DNA from 2 places in the Pararhizobium qamdonense genome. Region 1 is predicted to be linked to the other one. Evidence: predicted binding sites of a transcription regulator. Region 1 holds the regulator's gene; the other holds the start of a gene.
What was found. Region 1 encodes PhoB, which activates phosphate uptake and scavenging genes when phosphate is short. Its sites were predicted from a motif close to TGTCATNNANCTGTCAT; they were not measured.
Positions count from the first base shown of each region.

Region 2: PYR65_RS12055 (LTA synthase family protein) is a predicted target of PhoB. The motif match lies at 1,439-1,455, and genes of this name have one in related genera.

Region 1 is NZ_CP119566.1:4,100,251-4,103,568, forward strand. It holds gene PYR65_RS20080 (GcrA family cell cycle regulator) at 1-510, shown strand, start outside; gene PYR65_RS20085 (VOC family protein) at 525-911, shown strand; gene phoB (phosphate regulon transcriptional regulator PhoB) at 893-1,576, opposite strand; gene phoU (phosphate signaling complex protein PhoU) at 1,684-2,394, opposite strand; gene pstB (phosphate ABC transporter ATP-binding protein PstB) at 2,472-3,287, opposite strand; gene pstA (phosphate ABC transporter permease PstA) at 3,300-3,318, opposite strand, start outside.
Region 2 is NZ_CP119566.1:2,504,890-2,508,207, forward strand. It holds gene PYR65_RS12055 (LTA synthase family protein) at 1-1,422, opposite strand, end outside; gene PYR65_RS12060 (NAD+ synthase) at 1,692-3,318, shown strand, end outside.

The DNA of each region.
Region 1 (3,318 bases):
GAAAAACTCAAGAAATTGTGGTCCGAGGGTTTGAGCGCGAGCCAGATCGCTGCACAACTCGGCGGCGTCAGCCGCAACGCCGTCATCGGCAAGGTTCACCGTCTCTGCTTGCCGGGCCGCGCCAAGGCCGGCGGCAGCACGGCAACCGCACGGGCCAAACGCCCTGCCCCGACCGCTGCACCACGCGCACCGAGCTTTACCGCAGCACGCATGACAGCCACCCGCACCGTGACCCGCACCACCGGCGCGACCGTCATGAAGGAAGAGGTCGAGATCGACGCGATCGAGGATCAGGAAACAGCGCCCGCCGGCAACAATGTCGTTGTTCCGATGTCGCGCCGCCTGGTGCTGACGCAGCTGACCGACCGCACCTGCAAATGGCCGATCGGCGACCCGATGAAGGAAGAGTTCCACTTCTGCGGCAACGATTCCCCGGACACATCCCCATACTGCACATTCCACGCCAAGCTGGCCTACCAGCCCTCCGGCGAGCGCCGCCGGGCTCGCTAAGGGCGGAACCTGCCTTGCGCTTCGTCAATCCCATCCCGTTCGTGCGGGATATCAGCATCTCGAAAGCCTTCTATGGCGAGAAGCTGGGACTGGCGATCAAGCAGGATTTCGGCGATTTCGTCCTGTTTGAAACGGGATTTGCCATCCATGAGGGCAAATCCCTGGAAACGACGGTTTGGGGACATCCGTCAGTCAGTTCCGGGGCCTATGGCCGTCAAAATGTCCTGCTCTATTTCGAACATGATCCTTTGGATGCGCTGTTTGCCCGCATCGCCGGTCATGTAATCCTCATCCATCCCATCGAGACCCAGCCCTGGGGACAGAGGGTATTCCGCTTTTACGATCCGGATGGTCACGCCATTGAAATTGGCGAACCGCTCGATCAGCTTTCCAGCGAATAGCCAGCACCGCGCACCGTGCGGATCACGTCCTGCATGTTGGAAAAGTTCAGCGCCTTGCGCAGGCGGCCGACATGCACGTCGACCGTGCGCTCATCGACATAGATGTCATGACCCCAGACACCGTCCAGAAGTTGCGAGCGCGAAAAGACGCGGCCTGGCGAGGCCATGAAGAATTCCAGCAGGCGAAACTCCGTCGGGCCCAGGCGGACCTCGCGGGTCTTGCGGTGGACGCGGTGGGTTTCGCGATCGAGTTCGATATCGCCGCATTTCAGCAGCGTTGACAGCACTTCGGGCTTTGCCCGGCGCAGCATCGCCTTGACCCGTGCCATCAGTTCCGGCGTCGAGAACGGCTTGACCACATAATCATCGGCGCCGGTGGCCAGACCGCGCACGCGCTCGCTCTCTTCGCCGCGTGCCGTCAGCATGATGATCGGCAGGCGTTCGGTTTCCGGGCGCTGGCGCAGCCGGCGGCACAGTTCGATGCCGGAAACGCCCGGCAGCATCCAGTCGAGGATGAGGAGATCGGGAAGACGTTCCTGCAGGCGCATTTCCGCCTCGTCGCCACGATTGATCGTATCGACTTCGAACCCTTCGGCCTCGAGATTGTATCGGAGGAGGACGCTGAGCGCCTCTTCGTCTTCAACAACAGCAATTCTTGGCAACATTCAGTTCTGCTCCTTGGCGCCCGGCCGGCTGGCCGAAGGCTTGCCGAGCGGCTCCAGCGGCCGCTCGCGCATTTATCCGTAAGATTTCACTTACTTTACTGTGGGCATCAATTGCCGATTGCGCCAACCGTATTGGCCGTATCGTCCTTCGGACGCTCGCCAACCGGCTGTGCGCCAGTCGCCATGTAGTAGATGGTTTCGGCGATATTGGTGGCGTGGTCGCCGATACGCTCGATGTTCTTGGCGCAGAACAGGAGATGCGTGCAGGGCGTGATGTTGCGCGGGTCTTCCATCATGTACGTCAGGAGTTCGCGGAACAGCGAGGTATAGATCGCATCGATCTCATTGTCGCGTTCGCGGATGCTGTTGGCCTTTTCCGGCGAGCGCGAAGCGTAGACATCGAGCACTTCCTTGAGCTGAACGAGCGCGAGCTCGGCCAGATGCTCCAGGCCGCGCGCCAGCTGCCGGGGCAGGCTGGCATGGGCAACGGCGATGACGCGCTTGGCGTTGTTCTTGCCGAGATCGCCGACGCGCTCCAGATCGGCCGCGATGCGGATCGATCCCATGATTTCGCGCAGGTCCGCCGCCATCGGCTGGCGTTTGGCAATGGTGACGATCGCCTTCTCGCCGATCTGGCGCTCGGCCTCGTCGAGAATGGCATCGTCGGAGATGACCTTCTGGGCGAGCGCCAGGTCGGAATTGACCAGGGCGCGCACGGATTCGGCCACCATCTGTTCGGCCAGGCCGCCCATCTCGGAGATGCGCCGGGTCAGGTACTTCAGATCTTCGTCATAGACGGAAGCAATGTGCGTAGACATGATTGTTTTTCCTTGCGATCACAATCCGGGTTGGAAGACCACCACCCTGCCCTCATGACAGGGTGGCGAAAGCGTCCTCAGCCGAAGCGGCCCATGATGTAGTCTTGGGTCCGCTGGTCGTCCGGATTGGTGAACATCTTGTCGGTGTCGTTTTCCTCGACGAGATTGCCGAGATGGAACATGGCGGTGCGCTGCGAGACGCGGGCGGCCTGCTGCATCGAGTGCGTGACGATGACGATCGTATAGTTCGTGCGCAGTTCGTGGATCAGTTCCTCGACCTTGGCAGTCGCGATCGGATCCAGCGCCGAACAGGGTTCGTCCATCAGGATGACTTCCGGGCTGACGGCAACGGCGCGGGCAATGCACAGGCGCTGCTGCTGACCACCGGACAGGCCGGTGCCGGATTCGTGCAGGCGGTCCTTCACCTCGTTCCAGAGACCAGCCTTTTGAAGGCTCGACTCGACGATCTGGTCAAGCTCGGCCTTGGTGCGGGCGAGACCGTGGATCTTCGGACCGTAGGTGACGTTCTCGTAGATCGACTTCGGGAACGGGTTCGGCTTCTGGAAAACCATGCCGACGCGGGCGCGCAGTTCGACGACGTCGATGCTCGGGTCGTAGATATCACCGTCGTCGAGGGTGATCTTGCCGGTGACGCGGCAGCTGTCGATCGTGTCGTTCATGCGGTTGAGTGTGCGCAGGAACGTCGACTTGCCGCATCCGGACGGGCCGATCAGCGCGGTGACGGTGTTTTCACGGACGTTGAGGTTCACATCGAAAAGCGCACGCTTTTCGCCATAATATACCGAAACGTCCTTTCCGATCATCTTGAAGGGAACAGTGTTCATTTTCTGGTCCAGCGCCTTTTCAACTGCTGCTTCTGACATCATGTTCATGTTTCTACCTCACTACCAGCGCCGCTCAAAG
Region 2 (3,318 bases), 1.6 Mb from region 1:
GATGCCCTGCGCATAGGTTTCGAGCACCTGCTTGTCGGCAGCGGGAAGGTTGCCTTCGACCTTGATGGTGTTCTTGGCATAGCGGTTGGCCTCATACGGGCCATGGCCCTGCAGGGTGACCGTGAAGAAGAAGAACGGGTCACGCAGCTGATCGGCCTGGCGGATGATTTCCTTGGTCAGCGATTCGTCCGATGCGAAAATGCCGCGCTTCTGCATGACCGGCATATTCTCTTCCGACTTGAACTGATCAAACCCGAACGCCTTGTAGACGGCACTGCGGTTCCAGAACCATTTCTGGAACGGATGCACGGCGCGCGCCACATAGCCTTCGCCCCGGAAGAAGGTGGCGAGCGACGGGATCGGGTTGCGGATATATTGCTGATAGGGAATGCTGCCATAGGGAAGGAAGGCATTCGAAAAACCGGTCAGCGCCTCGAACTCGACATTGGCGGTCATCCCTCCGAATTCCGGCGAAAAGACATTGCCCGACTGCATCTCGCGGATCGTCGGCATCGGATCGGGCGACAGTTTGACGTTCGGCAGGCGGGTCGGATCCCAGAAGGATTCGCTCATCAGCACGATCACGTCTGGCTTGCCGCGATGCGACGTGCCGGCCGGCATCGGCTTGGTCAGGATCTTGTCGATCGCATCCGCCATGTAGCCCTGCGGTGCGGTGACGTTGGCCATCGGCAGGTTCAGTGCAAAGGCCATGGTGAAGCCGTTGTGGCGATAGTTTTCGGTCTGGTCCCACATGATCGGAATGACCTGCAGGCGATCGCGCACCCAGGAGAACGTGTTGTAGTCCATCAGATGATAGAATGCGCCAAGCAGAGGCAAGGCCACGGCAAAGCGCGCCAGGCGCTGGCGCCGGGACAGATTCGGAAAACGGCGCCAGGCAAAACGGATGAGCCAGGCAAGGGCAACCAGCGCGACCACGAGGCCGACAACGATACCGACAGCCGTCCACGGACGGTCGCGCACCAGAACCGGCATCAACTCCATGATCTGGCGGCCGAACAGGAAATCCGTGGGGTAGAGCGGGTCAGACAGAAAGATCTGCTTCTGGCGGCTCACAAGTGCCGGGACGAGCGCCAGCGGCGAAAGCAGAATGACGCCAAAATTTTCGCGCGCGAAAATGGCATCGACGGCGAGAAAGAGCAGAAAGAATACGCCGATTGTCGTCCAGGCCGGGCGCGCCGGGTCGAGGAAAAACCGCACCGCCTCCATTGCGGAATTGCGGGCGATCCATTCCACACAGAAAATCAACGCGATAGACAAAAGCAGAGACAGCGAGAGATGCCGTGCAATCGACAGCGTCTTGGCATGGCGGGCGCCAAAACTGATGTGCGGACCATATGCCCTGGAAGCAGTGGCAGCGATTGCTGCCGATTCAAAACTGGCCAAGGCCGTCTCCAATTTCATAAAACTGTCGTTCTAATGTCATACAGTTGTCATCTTGAACGGAGGATGAATAATTCAAGTGGCGTTCTCCACTGCTTTTTCGGCGCGTGATGGCATCGGACATTTGCGGGAACGCGGGGTCTGCGCCGCACAGAGGCGGTCATCGGCAACGAAGAGCGGATTTTTTTCTGACTTCATGGCAAGCACGCGGTATTTTGCTGTGGAATGCGATAAACAGCTTTCTGGATGCCCCGGTATCCGCGATAGCAAGATCAAGCACAGGCCTGTTCATGACCGCGCAAAAGACCATTTCCACGACGTTCCGCATCGCTGTTGCCCAGCTCAACCCAACGGTTGGCGATGTCGCCGGCAATCTCGCCAAGGCGCGCGAAGCCCGCGCTGATGCGGCGCGCAGCGGCGCCGACCTGCTTCTGCTGACCGAATTGTTTATCTCCGGCTATCCGCCGGAAGATCTGGTGCTGAAGCCGGCGTTTCTCAAAGCCTGCCAGAAGGCCGTCGATGCGCTGGCAGCCGACACGGCGGATGGTGGCCCGGGTGTCATCGTCGGCTATCCACGGCAGGGGGAAGCGGGGCGCCACAATTCCGTTGCGGTTCTCGACGGTGGTGAGGTGCTCGTCGTTCGCGACAAGCTCGATCTGCCCAATTACGGCGAGTTCGACGAAAAGCGTGTCTTTACAGAAGGCGCAATGCCGGGACCGGTCAATTTTCGCGGCGTACGGCTCGGCGTTCCAATCTGCGAGGAAATCTGGAACGATTTGGGCGTCTGCGAGACGCTGGCGGAGAGCGGTGCTGAAATCCTGCTGGTGCCGAACGGCTCGCCCTATTATCGCGGCAAGATCGACGTGCGCTATCAGGTGGTGCTTCGCCAGGTGATCGAGACGGGTCTGCCGATTATCTATGCCAATCAGGTATGTGGCCAGGATGAACTCGTGTTTGACGGCGCAAGCTTTGCCTTCAATGCCGACCGGCAGCTCGCATTCCAGATGAGCCAGTTCGAAGAGAGCATTTCCATTTCCGAATGGCACAGAAACGGCGATGGCTGGGTCTGCCAGCGCGGCATGATGTCGAGGCTGTCGCAGCAGGAGGAGGCCGACTACCGCGCCTGCATGCTGGGCTTTCGCGATTACGTCAACAAGAACGGCTTCAAGAATGTCGTGCTTGGCCTGTCCGGCGGCATCGATTCGGCGATCTGTGCGGCCCTTGCCGTCGATGCGCTGGGCGAGGAGCGCGTGCGCACGGTGATGCTGCCCTACCGCTATACCTCAGCTGATTCCTTCAAGGATGCCGAGGACTGCGCCAAGGCGCTCGGCTGCCGATACGATATCGTTCCGATCGAAGAGCCGGTAAAGGGCTTTTTGAGCGCTTTGTCGGAAATGTTCGAGGGAACAGAATCGGGCATTACCGAGGAAAACCTGCAGAGCCGTACGCGCGGCACCATCCTGATGGCGCTGTCCAACAAGTTTGGCTCGATGGTGGTGACCACCGGCAACAAGTCGGAAATGTCGGTCGGCTACGCGACGCTTTATGGCGACATGAATGGCGGCTTCAATCCGATCAAGGACCTCTATAAGATGCAGGTCTATGGCCTGTCGCGCTGGCGCAACACGACCGTGCCGCCAGGCGCGCTCGGGCCATCGGGCGAGGTGATCCCGAAGAACATCATCGACAAGGCGCCCTCGGCCGAGCTTCGTCCCAACCAGACGGACCAGGATTCGCTGCCGCCTTATCCGGTGCTCGACGATATCCTCGAATGCCTGGTCGAAAAGGAAATGGGCACGGAAGAGATCGTCGCGCGCGGCCATGACGAGGCGACCGTGCACCGGATCGAGCATCTGCTTTATATCGCTGAATACAAGCGCCGCCAGTCGGCACCGGGCGTGAAGATCACCAAGAAGA